2 regions of the Microbacterium sp. KHB019 genome follow, and region 2 is predicted to be linked to the other one. Evidence: predicted binding sites of a transcription regulator. Region 2 holds the regulator's gene; the other holds the start of a gene.
The links. Region 2 encodes HrcA, which represses chaperone genes, less so after heat shock. Its sites were predicted from a motif close to TTNGCACTCGNNNNNNNCGAGTGCNAA; they were not measured.
Positions count from the first base shown of each region.

Region 1: groES (co-chaperone GroES) is a predicted target of HrcA. The motif match lies at 4,047-4,073, and genes of this name have one in related genera.

Region 1 covers NZ_JBBDHF010000001.1:1,161,262-1,168,225, reverse strand. Annotated here, with positions in the region: gene KHB019_RS05610 (hypothetical protein) at 1-156, shown strand, start outside; gene KHB019_RS05605 (hypothetical protein) at 160-1,326, shown strand; gene KHB019_RS05600 (class I SAM-dependent methyltransferase) at 1,330-2,589, opposite strand; gene KHB019_RS05595 (extracellular catalytic domain type 1 short-chain-length polyhydroxyalkanoate depolymerase) at 2,629-3,951, opposite strand; gene groES (co-chaperone GroES) at 4,160-4,456, shown strand; gene KHB019_RS05585 (hypothetical protein) at 4,665-5,816, shown strand; gene KHB019_RS05580 (hypothetical protein) at 5,906-6,142, shown strand; gene KHB019_RS05575 (dynamin family protein) at 6,257-6,964, shown strand, end outside.
Region 2 covers NZ_JBBDHF010000001.1:206,234-213,197, reverse strand. Annotated here, with positions in the region: gene KHB019_RS01065 (PhoH family protein) at 1-597, opposite strand, end outside; gene KHB019_RS01060 (HIT domain-containing protein) at 554-901, opposite strand; gene KHB019_RS01055 (16S rRNA (uracil(1498)-N(3))-methyltransferase) at 957-1,709, opposite strand; gene dnaJ (molecular chaperone DnaJ) at 1,748-2,863, opposite strand; gene hrcA (heat-inducible transcriptional repressor HrcA) at 2,904-3,938, opposite strand; gene KHB019_RS01040 (carboxylesterase/lipase family protein) at 4,050-5,465, shown strand; gene hemW (radical SAM family heme chaperone HemW) at 5,462-6,679, opposite strand; gene KHB019_RS01030 (DUF1990 family protein) at 6,679-6,964, opposite strand, start outside.

The sequences.
Region 1 (6,964 bases), 960 kb from region 2:
GCGATCATCGCCGTGATCGCCGCGATCATGTCGCTGCGGCGGCCGGTCGAGAGCCGGGCGATCTCGACCTGGGCCCTGGTGCTCGGCCTCGCAGCCACGCTCTTCAGCCTGGGCTGGCTCATCTGGGCCGGGATGCAGCTCGAGAGAGTGGGATAAAGGATGCCGGACGCCGACTCCTCCGCAGAGCTGCGGATGCTGCGTGCCAAGGCCTACGGCCCTGGCGGAGACCTGTCGGCGGACGAGCTTGCGCGCTTGCAGGAGCTCGAGGGGCGGCTTCGGCCGTCTGCGGCGACTTCGCCGCCTCCGCTCAACGACCCGCACGAAGACGACTCGCCGGAAGACGACCCGCAGGAAGACCTCTTCGGGTCGTTGAGCGAGGAGCGCAGCAGCGAGACGACCCTTCGACAGGCTCAGGAACCACGGGCTGAGCACGCGGAGCGCGCCGAAGCCTCCACACAAGCTCCGGCCGCAGCTCGCCGCCGCTGGCCCGTGCTCGCGGCATCCATCGCCGGAATCCTCGCGATCGGGTTCGGCATCGGGTGGGCGATCTGGGGCTGGGATGCGCGGTCGTTCGCGCTGACCGCCGCTCACGGCGACCAACGCGCAGAACTCGAGAAGCAATACGATCCGGGCACGGTCGTCGCCATGGCCGAACAGCACGGCGCCGTCGTCTGGCGGGCCGAGCGTTCGAACGGCGAGGATACGTGCGTCATCATCACGCTGTCCGACCGCACCTCGAGCAGCTGCACGACATACGAGGAGCTCGAGAAGAACGGCTGGTGGCCATCCACCTCGATCACCGTCCCCGACGGGCAGGAGAACGCCGGACGATCCCTGTCCGCCGCGGTGCTGCGCACCGTCGACGGTGAGCTCGTGCCGTACATCCAACTCCAGTCCAGTGACGACTGGGACTGGGAGTCCCAGTACTCCGATGCTGAGCTCGCGCAGCTGAGGCAGATCGAGGCGGCCGGGTACAGGCCGGAGAACCTCAGCATCATCGGCAGCGATGGCGACACGAACATCTGGTACGACTGGGCGGGCCAGGGCCTGTGCATCATCGCCATCATCGACGACCAGGTCTTGGACGACTGCGCGGAGGACGTCGGGGTCGACGTCGCGCTGAGCACCACCGTGGACGGTGTGCCGACGGACTACATCCTCTCGCAGACGGAGATGCGCGGCCCGCAGTTCACGGTCGTCCGTCATCCGGCGCCGACCACGGTCGACTCCGAGACCGGGGATGTGATCGATCCTTCCGGCGACGACCCGATGTTCGACGACCTCTTCAGCGACGATCCGGAGATCGACGACAAGACCGGCGAGTAGGTCTCAGACGCGGTCGGCGAGGATCGCCATCCGCTTGTCGCCGACCCGCGTGAGGATGAGCGTCGCCGACTCCGTGCCGCGCAGGGTCAGCTTCTTGCGGAAGGCCGCGGGGTCGACATCCATCCCGCGCTTCTTGATCTCCAGGGTCCCGACGCCGTGCGCCTTCAGGATCTGGTTGATCGACTTGGGGTTCGCCGCTGCGACCTCGCGCACCCTGAACGACTGCACGAACGGGCTCGTCACCGCGGCATCCCCGGTGAGGTAGGCGATCTTCGGGTCGAGCATCCCGGCATCCAGGCTCCGGGCGACATCGCCGATCAGGCGCGCACGGATGACGGCGCCGTCCGGTTCGTGGACGAACGCGCCGAGCTCGCGGGTCTCGGCATCTTCAGAGTCCGCACCCGCCGTCAGCTCGTGAGACTCGTCGCCGCGCATCACCAGAGCCGATCGCCGCACGCCCTCGCGCGCCAGGGCGCCGGACCACACGACCAGCTCGACGACGCTGCCGTCCGCGCTGACCCACTGAGCCTCTGCGTCCGCGGGGAGCGCATCGCGATCGTGCGCTGGACCGAGCTTGATGCCAACGGGCATCCGTTCCGCCAGATCGAAGGCCCAGCCGAGCGAGGGGGAGTAGTCGGATGCCGCGACCCGGCGCGTCTCGCTGTGCCCAGCCGTGCGGCGGGCGGGGTCGAGCCACACCGCCGTGCGCTTCCATCGCAGAAGCGCAGTTTCTTCGTAGGAATCGCCCGAATTCGTGCGAAGTTCGTGCTCATCTGCGAAGTTCGCGCCGACGAAGTCTTTCGCAGTGCCGTGCTGGACAGTGGCATCCTCCCCGAACGGAGCGAGGTTGTACGCGGCGATCGCCGCGGTGACCTCATCCGCATCCACCGCCCGCACGCTGAGCCCGGCGCCGGCGAACGCGAGGGAGTCGCCGCCGATCCCGCAACCCAGGTCCGCGACGCTCTCGATGCCGGCGCGGCGCATGCGACCGGCGTGCCGGGCCGCCACGCCCAGACGCGTAGCCTGCTCGAGGCCCGACCTCGTGAACAGCATCCGCTCGGCGAAGGCACCGAACTTCGCGACGCCCTTCGCACGCAGATGCGCCTGGCCGACGACGGCGGACACGAGATCCGGGAAATGACCAGCGGCGCGCAGCCGCGATACGGTCTGCGCCACTTCGGAGGTCGTGCTGATCGTCCCGACCTCGTCGAGCAGCCGAAGCCCGTCGGGGGTGAGCAGCGCGGTCAGCTCGGACATCTCCACCCGCTCAGCCTAACGACCGAGCGGGTGGAGATCGTCGCGTCAGCTGCAGGATGCGACGAGCGCGAACGACGCGTCGCCCGTCTGCATGAGGCTGGTGACGGTGGCGTCGCCCTGCCCCATGTACGCGAGAGAGCCCTTCGCGTAGTAGGGGTTGTACGGGTTCACGCCGTACGACGTCGCGCGCCCCGCGGCTTTGTGATCCGCGTTGGATGCCGTGAAGCAGCCGTCCGGATCAGGCGTGGGATCGGGGGTCGGCGTGGGGTCCGGCGTCGGCGTGGGGTCGGGGTCGGGATCCGTCGCGTCGCGGTCGACGCGGCGGTTGTTGTCGAAGAAGAACTCCGTGACGTACGCCGGGTAGTCGATGCTGTTCGCCGAGATGTAGTTGCCGCCGCTGCCGGCACCCGCCGGCCACGCGTGACCGAGCCCGGTGTTCTGGATCAGCGAGACCCGAGGGCCGTCGCCGTCGGAGTAGAGGGTGCCGGTGCCGTTCGTGTTCGCACCAGGAAGACCCGCGAGTGAGAACGACGACGTCGATGCGGCACCGTACAGACCGGCCATGATCTGCGCGTTCAACGCGTTGTAGCCGGTCGCCACCGTCGTGTCGCTGCTGCCGTAGACGACCGACGTCAGCTGCGTGGCGAATCCGCTGGATCCCGTGCCCGCGAACGCGTTGCAGGTCGCCGTGCCCTGAGCCTTCGACACCGCGACAGCGCCGATCTGACCGGACGTCGTGCCGACCGTCGGTCCGGCGTCGATCCCGATGCCGGCGAAGACAGTCGGCGCGAGGCATCCCATGACCATCGTCTCTCCGCCCCCGGACGACAGCCCGGAGATGTAGACCTGATCCGCGTCGATCCCGAGCGCGGAGCGTGCGGTGAGCGCCGAGACGAGATCGAGCAGGTTGTCGTCGTGGCGTGATGGCGCCGAACTGGAGTGGTTCGCGTCGTAGTAGTCCCAGCAGCCCAGCAGGACTCCGCCGTTCGGAGCGGAAGGGAGCGCCACGACCATCCCGTACTGTTCCGCGGTCGCAGCCCAGTTGCCGGCGTTCTGCATATCGGACGAGGTCTGCACGCAGCCGTGCAGGCTCACCATCAGTGCGCGGCCGGCGGGGAGAGCCGCCTGCGTCGTCGGCGTGTAGAGGCGTACGGTCATGCCGGCGATCGTCTCGGACGACCACGTGCCGGGCGATGCGGCGCCACCGCCGCCGGTGTCGGTGCCTCCACCCTCGGTATTCGTGCAGCCGGGGAGACTCTCGAATCCCGGCGGACACGTGATCGCCTGGGCTGCGGCCGGAATCCCGACCAGTGCGGCCAGCGAGAGCCCCGCCGTGACGAGAGCGGCAGTGAGACGCCGTCGAGGCATGCGTGTTGGTGATTGCAACGTCATCGATCCTCCTTGATCGGTTTGCGCATCACCGTATATGAAAGCTGATTCAGGCAACAGGGGTGTGAGGAGGGTTGGCACTCGCGTTGCATGAGTGCCAACCCAGCGCCTACACTGTGATTAGCACTCTCGGGTTGAGAGTGCGAACAAGTCTTTCGTGTCAGCGTCAAGAAAGAAGAGGTAGACCGTGTCGGTTTCCATCAAGCCGCTCGAAGACCGCATCGTCATCAAGCAGGTCGAGGCCGAGCAGACCACCGCGAGTGGCCTGGTCATCCCCGACACCGCCAAGGAGAAGCCCCAGGAGGGCGAGGTCGTGGCCGTCGGCCCCGGCCGCATCGATGACAACGGCAACCGCGTCCCGCTCGACGTCGCCGTCGGCGACCGTGTGCTCTACAGCAAGTACGGCGGCACCGAGGTGAAGTTCGGCGCAGACGAGTTCCTCGTCCTGTCGGCCCGCGACGTCCTCGCCGTCGTCGTTCGCTGACGCGCTTTTCAATTTCGAAGGTCCGGATGCTTCAGCATCCGGACCTTCGTCGTATCCGGTGACCCCTACTGACCCCCACCGCGCCCCCGATGATCCCCCGACCATTCCCCGATACGGCGCGGGATGCTCCCCGATGCCCGGCGCTGCCGTGAGTTCCAGACTCGTATCAAGCGCCACTCGGCACTCACACGGATAAAGGGGTCTCATCATGGCTGTGCAGGACAACGCCAACTTGCTCGGCGCTCAGTGGAATCTGGGTATCGAAGACGTCGGCAACGGCAACACGGACAATTCGGACAACTCCGCGACGGACAATTCCGACAACTCGGACAACTCCGACAACTCGTGGACGGACAACTCCGACAACTCGGACAACTCGGACAACAGCGACAGCTCGGACAACTCGGCGGACGACAACTCGGACAACTCCGACAACTCGACCGACAACTCGGACAACAGCGACAACTCGGACAACTCCGACAACTCCGACAACTCGGACAACTCCGACAATTCGGACAACAGCGACAACTCCGACAACTCCGACAACTCGAGCTGGTGGCAGGACAACTCCGACCACAGCGACAACTCCGACAACTCGGACAACTCGGACAACTCGATCAACGACTCGTTCCAGAACAACTCGGTTCACGACTCCGGCAACACCACGCTGAACGATCACTCGATCAGCGTCGGCACGCGGCAGTTCAACGCCGGATTCAACGATCTGAACATCGCGGGTGCAGCGGGGGCGGCCGGTGCGGGCGGAAACCTGACGATCGACGCCAGGGCGACGCTGAACGACCAGTCCGTGAACCAGAACATCTCCACCGCAGCCAGCGGCGCGGCCGGCTCGGCCGGACTCGCCACCCTGGGCTACGGCGGCGGGGGTGGAGGCGGCGGCGACACCACCGGTGGCGACGTCAACCAGGTCATCGCGAACAGCAGCATCACGGCATCCGGGGACGGATCCGTCGCAGCCGGCGGAGACGGGTCGCTGACGAACATCAACACCAACATCACGGTGGGCGATGTGTCGATCGGCAACACCTGGAACACGGACTCCTTCAACGAGGACTTCTCGGACAACTGGTCGATCAACGACTCGTTCCAGGACAACTCCGACAACTCGGACAACTCGATGACGGACAACTCCGACAACTCGATGACCGATCTGTCGGACAACTGGTCGGTGAACGACTCGTTCCAGGACAACTCGATGACGGACAACTCCGACACCTGGTCCGTGAACGACTCGTTCCAGGACAACTCGATGGTCGACGACTCGCTGGATGTCGACGTGGCGGTCGACGACATCAATGTCGGCAGCCCTACGGGAGACATGAACGACGTCGATTTCTGAGGCACAGAGCCTGCTCTGCCTGGCTGCCTCTGGAAGGCGGCCGGGCAGAGCAGTACACTGCAGACAATCCGATCCGAAGGTCGTGAGAGATGTACGGTGACAGCGAATCGGCAGAGCAGCCGATCGACGACTCCGTCTTCGATGCGACCGTCTGGACGGATGCCGCAGCAGACACCGACCCGGCGGGGACGAACATGTTCACTGCGGAGATCGAGAACATCGACTCTTCCGACTGGGAAGTGGATCCGGACGTCATCTGGGGAGATGACCCGGCTGCCGCACCCGACCTGGACGGGGCAGCAGTGGGACCAGGCCTTCTGGCCTGATCTCGAAACGGGGAGCAGAGGTGGTGCACCACCTCGTCAGCTCACAAGCAATTGGGGGAGCACGTGCCGGAAGTGCGCACCGCTGGGGAATCGGTCGCAGAAACAGTCCGCGAGGTGGGCAGCCTCGCGGCGTCCGCCGGCAGAGCCGATCTTGCCGAGCGTCTCGAGCAGACGCGGGATCGGCTGCTCGATCCCGGCATCAGGGTCATCGTGGTCGGCGAGTTCAAGCAGGGCAAGAGCAAGCTGATCAACGCGCTGGTCAATGCGCCGGCGTGCCCGGTGGACGACGACGTGGCGACCAGCGTCGCGACCGTCGTCGGCTACGCGCCGGAGCCCTCCGCGTGGATCATCGAGCGCGGCAAGAACAGCGGCCGAGACCCGCTGCATCAGAACTTCGAACGCCGAGAGATCCCGCTCGCGGAGCTCGCCGACTACGTCTCGGAGCGCGGCAATCCGGGCAATGAACGCGGAATCGTCTCGGCCGAGGTGCTCCTGCCTCGCGAGATACTCAAGGGCGGCCTGCAACTGATCGACTCGCCAGGAGTCGGCGGCCTGGAGTCCACCAACGCCTTGACCACGCTCGCGGCACTCTCCTCGGCGCATGCCGTGCTCATGGTCTCCGACGCCTCTCAGGAATACACCGAACCCGAAGTGCAGTTCCTGCGCCACGCGATGCGCATCTCGCCCAATGTGGCGGCCGTGCTGGCCAAGACCGACCTGTACCCGGAATGGCGGGAGGTCGAGCAGATCGATCGTCGGCATCTGATGGATGCCGGTGACGTGCCGATCTTCGCGGTCTCGAGCGATTTGCGGCTGCTGGCC
Region 2 (6,964 bases):
CGTGAGCGTCCCCGGCAGGAACCCCAGTCGTTCTCCGGCCTCGACGGCGGGGCGCGTGAGGATGATGCGGTTGACCTCTTTGCGCTGCAGCGCCTGGACGGCCTTCGCCATAGCCAGGTACGTCTTCCCGGTGCCGGCGGGGCCGATGCCGAAGACGATCGTGTTCTCCTCGATCGCGTCGACGTACTCCTTCTGGCCTGCGGTCTTGGGGCGGATCACCTTGCCACGGGTCGACAGGATCGCCTCGCCGAGGACCTCGCTCGGGCGGGGGCCGCCCTCGTGACGGAGCATCCGGGCCGACGTCTCGACATCGGAGGGCACGAGGTCGGCGCCTTCGCGGGTGATCGTGATGAGTTCGTCGACGAGCGCCTTCGCGTCGGCGACGAGCGCCGGCTCGCCGGTCAGCGTGATCTCGTTCCCCCGCACGAGGACCTGCACGTCCGGATGCTGCTTCTCGAGCATGCGGAGCAGTCGATCCTGCGGACCGAGCAGCTGCACCATGGCGATGCCGTCGACGTAGATGCGCTCCGTCGCGGAAGGGGTGTTCGAATCGTCAGAAGCCAACGAGCTTGTTCTCCTCGAGATTGCCGAGCACATGGGCGTGCACGTGGAAGACGGACTGCGCGACGCTGGGTCCGTTGTTGAAGATCAGACGATACTCGCCGTTCGCGTGCTCATCGGCGATCTGCTTCGCGACGGCCACCATCTCGGCCAGCAGCCCAGGATCGCCGGCGGCGAGCTCCGTGACGTCGCGGTACTGCTCGGTCTTGGGGATGACGAGCATGTGCAGCGGAGCCTGCGGATCGATGTCGCGGATCGCGAAGACCGTCCCGGTGTCGATCACGATCTCACCGGGGATCTCGCCGTTGCGGATACGAGTGAAGATCGAGGGTTCGGTCATGCTCTCATTCTAGGCGAGCGTGTGCAGCCCCGGCCGGGGGATCCGCTCGAACGCGCTACCAGCGGCCGAGGGCCACGGAGAGAACGGCGATGGCTGCGGGACCGGCAGTCGAGGTGCGCAGCACGGTGTCGCCGAGCCGGACCCGCTCGGCGCCCGCCTCCTCGAACTTGACGAGCTCCTCGGGACTGATGCCGCCCTCCGGACCCACGATGAGCAGGAAGTCCTGTGCTGCATCGTCCTGTGCCGCATCGCCCTGGGCCGTGACCGCCGACAGCCGATTCGTCGCGGAGGGGTCCAGCACCAGCATCCGCTGGTCGCCGGCACGGGCGATCAGCTGCGCCGTCGAAACGGGCTCTGAGACCGAAGGGACCCAGGTGCGGTGCGCCTGCTTCGCCGCCTCCCGCACGATCGTCGCCCAGCGCTCCCGGCCTTTGACTGCCTTGGGACCCTCCCAGCGCGACACGCTCCTGGACGCCTGCCACGGCACGATCTCGTCGACCCCGAGCTCGCACGCCGCCTGCACCGCGAGCTCGTCGCGGTCGCCTTTCGCGAGCGCCTGGACGAGGACGAGCCGAACAGCCGGCTCATCCGCCGCGGAGCGCGACGTGATCGCGACCTCGACGCGGGACGGGGATGCATCCCGCACCTCGCCCTCGAGCCAGACGCCGCGACCGTCGCCGAGCGTGACGGACTCCCCCACGCGCACACGTCGCACCACCGCCGCGTGCTTCGCCTCGGCGCCGACGAGTTCGACGATGTCGCCGACCGCGGCGTCAGAGCAGCTCTCGACGAGGAAGTGCAGTGCCACAGGAACTCCGATCGGCCGGGACGGTCAGTGCGAGACGGTCAGTGCTTGAAGCGATCGCGCAGCTTCGAGAACAGTCCCTGCTGGAACTGGGCGAGCTGCGGATCGGGCGCCTTCTGCTTCTTTGCGAAGTCCTCGATGAGCGCGCGCTGCGCCGAATCGAGCTTCGTCGGCGTGACGACCTGCACCCCGACCCGCAGGTCTCCGCGCTGATTCCCGCGCAGCGGCGTGATGCCGCGGCCCTTGATCGTCAGCACGTCCCCGGACTGCACGCCGGGTCGGATCTCCAGATCGACCTTGCCGTCCAGTCCGTCGATCGCCGTCTCGGTGCCGAGGATCGCATCAGCCATCGACACCTCGAGCGTCGCGAGCAGGTCGTCGCCGTCACGGCTGAACGCCGCATGCGGTGAGACCGTCACCTCGACGTAGAGGTCGCCGTTCGGGCCGCCGGCCTGACCGACCTCGCCCGATCCGGGCAGCTGCAGACGGAGTCCGGTCTCGACGCCCGCGGGGATGTCGAGCGAGACGGTGCGGCGCGAGCGCACCCGGCCCTGGCCGTTGCATGTGCCGCAGGGGTGCGGGATGACCGTGCCGTAGCCCTGGCAGCTGCCGCACGGCTGCGAGGTCACGACGTTGCCGAGAAGGCTGCGAACCTGACGCTGCACGTGCCCTGTGCCGCCGCAGATGTCGCACGTCACCGGCTGAGTGCCCGGCTGCGTGCACGATCCCTGACAGGTCTGACACAGCACAGCGGTGTCGACCTCGATGTCGCGATGCGCTCCGAAGACGACGTCGCCGAGGTCCAGCGTGACGCGGACCAGCGCGTCCTGTCCTCGTTCCCTGCGCGAGCGCGGACGACCACCGCGTCCGCCGCCTTGAGCGGCACCGAAGAACGTCTCGAAGATGTCGCCGAAACCACCGAATCCTCCGAAGTCGCCGCCCGCTGCGCCGTCTCCACCGCCCATGTCGTAACGGCGACGGGAGTCCTCGTCGCTGAGCACGTCATAGGCGTGCGTCACGAGCTTGAACCGTTCGGCCGCGTCCTCACCCGGATTCACGTCGGGGTGGAGTTGGCGTGCGAGCTTGCGGTACGCCTTCTTGATCTCGTCCGTCGATGCGTCACGTGACACTCCGAGGACCTCATAGTGGTCCGCCACAATCACCTTCCTGCGTGTGCGTGCTTCTGTCGGGAGCCGGTCAGCGGCTCGCCTCGTCTTCGTCGAGCAGTCGCGACAGGTAGCGGGCCACCGCCCGCGCTGCCGCGAGATTGCTCGGGTAGTCCATGCGCGTCGGCCCCATCACGCCGACGCGTGCGGTGCCGCCGGGCGCGAGGTAGTTGCTGGCGACGATGGATGCCTCCGGCAGGCCGAACGCCTCGTTCTCGGCGCCGATGCTGGCCGCCAGTCCGTGTTCGTCCGTCACCATCTCGCTCATGAGACGCAGCAGCGTCACCTGTTCCTCGATCGCCTCGAGCAGAGGATGGATGCTGCCGCGGAAGTCCTGCTCCCGGCGGGCGAGAGTCGCAGCGCCCGCCATCACCAGACGCTCCTGCCGGAACTCGGCGAGCTCCTCGCCGATGATGCCGGCGAGCTGTCGGATCGCCTTGTCTGTGGCTGTGCCATCCGGCCCGTCGAGGAGCGCCTGCACCCGATCGGTCGCCTCGCGAACCGTCTGTCCGGTCAGAAGCGCCGACAGCCGGGCTCGGAGCAGGGCGACATCCGTGTCGTCGATGTCGACGGGCAGGACGGCGATCCGCTGGGAGACTCCGCCGGCGTCGGTGACGAGCACGACGAGAACGCGGTTCGGGGCGAGCTGGACGAGCTCGATGTGCGTGAGGTTCGCCCTCGCGAACGAGGGGTACTGGGCCAGCGCGACCTGCCCCGTCAGCTGTGTGAGCACCCGGACGGTTCGCACCATAAGGTCGTCGAGATCGGCTGGATCGGCGAGGAAGGACTCGATCGCGCTGCGCTGCGCGCCGGAGAGCGGCCGCAGCTGCGCGAGATGGTTGACGAAGACGCGGTAGCCCTTGTCCGTCGGCACACGACCGGATGACGTGTGCGGCGCGGTGATGAGCTCCTCATCCTCGAGGAGCGCCATGTCGTTGCGGATCGTCGCGGCCGAGACGCCGAAGGAGTGCCTGTCGACGATCGACTTGCTGCCGACGGGCTCGTGCGTCTCGACGTAGTCCTGCACGATCGCGCGGAGCACTTGAAGCCCACGTTCGCTGACCATCACGCACTCCTCTCTGGCACTCGAATACTCAGAGTGCCAATTCTATCGTCTCAGCATGAAGGACGTCTGCGAGCCCGCGTCAGAGGCGCGCCAGCCCCCTATCATGACGCCATGAGCGACACCGCGACCGCGACGATCAGCACCGGTACCCTTCGCGGCACGACGAGCGATGGCGTCCGCCGATTCCTCGGCATTCCGTACGCCGCGCCCCCGTTCGGCGAGAACCGCTTCCGTGAGCCGCAGCCCGCGGCATCTTGGATCGGCGTGCGCGAGGCGACCGCGTTCGGCCCGACGGCGCCGCAGCTCCCCTACGCCGGCGCCATCGGCGAACTGCTCGGCACGGTGCGGATCAACGGCGATGACGTCCTCACGGCGAACGTCTGGGCACCAGAGAAGGCCGACGGTGCGCCCGTCGTGCTCTGGATCCACGGCGGTGCCTTCGAGCGAGGAGCCGCGGCCCTGCCCACCTACGACGGCGCGGCGTTCGCGCGCGCAGGGATCGTGTTCGTGTCGATCAACTACCGGCTCGGCTCCGAAGGGTTCTCGGTGCTGGATGATGCTCCGCGCAATCTCGGCCTGCAGGATGCCGCGGCCGCGCTCGCCTGGGTGAGCCGTGAGATCGCAGCCTTCGGCGGGTCACCGGCGCAGGTCACTCTGATGGGCGAATCAGCGGGCGGCAGTCTCGTCGCGGCCCTGCTCGCCCGCGACGACAGCCGTCCGCTCGTCCGTCGTGCGATCATCCAGTCCGGTCCGCTTCAGGCGCAGAGCGCATCGAAGGCCGGTCGCGTCACAGCGCAGCTCGCTCGGCGCCTCGGCATCGCCACGACCAGAGCGGCATTCGCCGCCACGACCTCTGATCGGCTGCTCGAAGCTCGCCGCGTCCAGTCGGCCGGAGCCTCGCCGATGGGCGGCGCTCCCGGCTTCCAACTCGCCCTCGACCCGGATTCGCTTCCTCGCTCACCGCACGAGGTGCTCCCCGAGATCGAGACGCCGCTGCTCATCGGCACGAACACCGACGAGTACCGACTCTGGTTTCCGCCGGAGGCGCTCGACGGGATCACCCGCACGAAGCTGCTGATCGCCCGGCTGGCTCTCCGCATCCCAGGGCGCGCGGAGCGTGCGTACCGCGCCGAATGGCCGGAGGCGTCGACCGGCGAGATCTTCGGTCAGATCGCGACGGACTTCCTGCTGCGCGCGCCCGCCACACGCGTGGCGCTCGCCCGCTCGGCGCCGACCCATGTGTACGAGTTCGCGTGGCGGAGCCCCGTCCGCGACCTGCGAGCGGCGCACGCCATGGAGCTCGGCTTCGTGTTTCAGAGAGCGCACGACCCGGACTCCGTGCGGATGGCCGGACTCGAGCCGCCGCGCGCGCTCGGCCTGGAGATGAACGGCGCGTGGACGCGATTCATCGCGTCCGGCGACCCGGGGTGGGAGCCGTTCGGCTCCGACCGCCTCACCCGCCTGTTCGATGCGCGCACCGAGACCGTGGCGCAGCGGCGGATGGAGAGCCTCGATCTACTCCCCTAGTCGGTGAGCTCACGGACGACGGCGTCGGCGAGAAGCCGCCCCTTCAGGGTCAACCGGATCCGGCCCGAGATGGCCGCGCCCGCATCCACGAGCCCGTCGGCTATGAGGCCGGCCACGCGTGTGCGATTCGCCTCCGGGAGATCGACGATCGCCATGCCGTCCGAGAGTCGTGTCTCCAGCAGTACGCGCTCCAGCAGGTGCGACAGGGCATCTGGCCGCTCGGTGCCCGCCGCAGGTGATTCGGATGCCGCGAGCCGCTGAGCATATGCCGCGGGGTGCTTGACGTTCCACCAGCGGAGTCCTGCGACGTGGCTGTGGGCACCAGGACCGAAGCCCCACCAGTCGCTCCCCCGCCAGTACGCCAGGTTGTGGCGCGAGCGCTGGTCGACGGTGCGCGCCCAGTTGCTGACCTCGTACCAGTCGAACCCGGCGGCTGCCAGCCGCTCGTCGGCCAGCTCGTACATGTCCGCCTGCAGATCGTCGTCCGGCGCCGGCACCTCGCCGCGGCGGATCTGCCTGGCGAGCTTGGTGCCGTCCTCGATGATGAGCGCGTACGCCGAGATGTGATCGGACTCGAGCACGGTCGCGGCATCCAATGACGCCTCCCAGTCGGCGAGTGACTCGCCGGGCGCCCCGTAGATGAGGTCCACGCTGACGGCGAGACCAGCATCCTTCGCGGCATCCACCGCCGTGCGCACGTTGCCCGGCTGGTGGGTGCGGTCGAGCGCGGCGAGCACGTGCGGCACGGCCGACTGCATCCCGACCGAGAGCCGCGTGACACCGGCATCCGCCAGCGTCCTGGCGACTGCCGGCGTCACCGTGTCGGGATTCGCCTCGACCGTCACCTCTGCGCCCTGGGCGATGCCGAACGCCGAGACCGCGGCATCAAGCATCCGAGCGAGGTCCCCCGGGGGCAGAAGAGTCGGCGTCCCGCCGCCGAAGAACACCGTGTCCATGGGGCGCAGCGCACCGGCCTCCCCGAGCACCCGATGTGCGAGGTCGATCTCGGCTGCGAGAGTATCCGCGTAATCGTCCTGCCGAGCTCCTCGCAGCTCACTGGACGTGTAGGTGTTGAAGTCGCAGTATCCGCAGCGGACCCGGCAGAACGGCACATGCAGGTAAGCCGAGAACGGCACGCTCGCGTCGACGGGGAGGTCCACCGGAAGTCGGCCGTCGACCGGCGCCGGATCCCCGATCGGAAGTGGTCCGGCCATCAGAGCGGAGTCGCGTACAGCGGAGAGATCGCACGCAGATAGCGTGCGAACAGCTCCTTGCGGCGCCGCTTGATGAGCCAGGGCAGGAATCGGTATGTCACGGAGTTCGGCGCGTCGAAGGCGCGAACGGTGAACCAGACCTCGTCCGTGTCCTCATGCCACGCGATGTCGAACAGCTCTTCGCCGCTCACGACCGAACCGCCGACGGTTCCGAGCACGAGGCCGATGCGTCGTGCTTCCTCCGTGACCGAGATCACCCGCAGCTCCGCGTCGGCGCGCATTCCG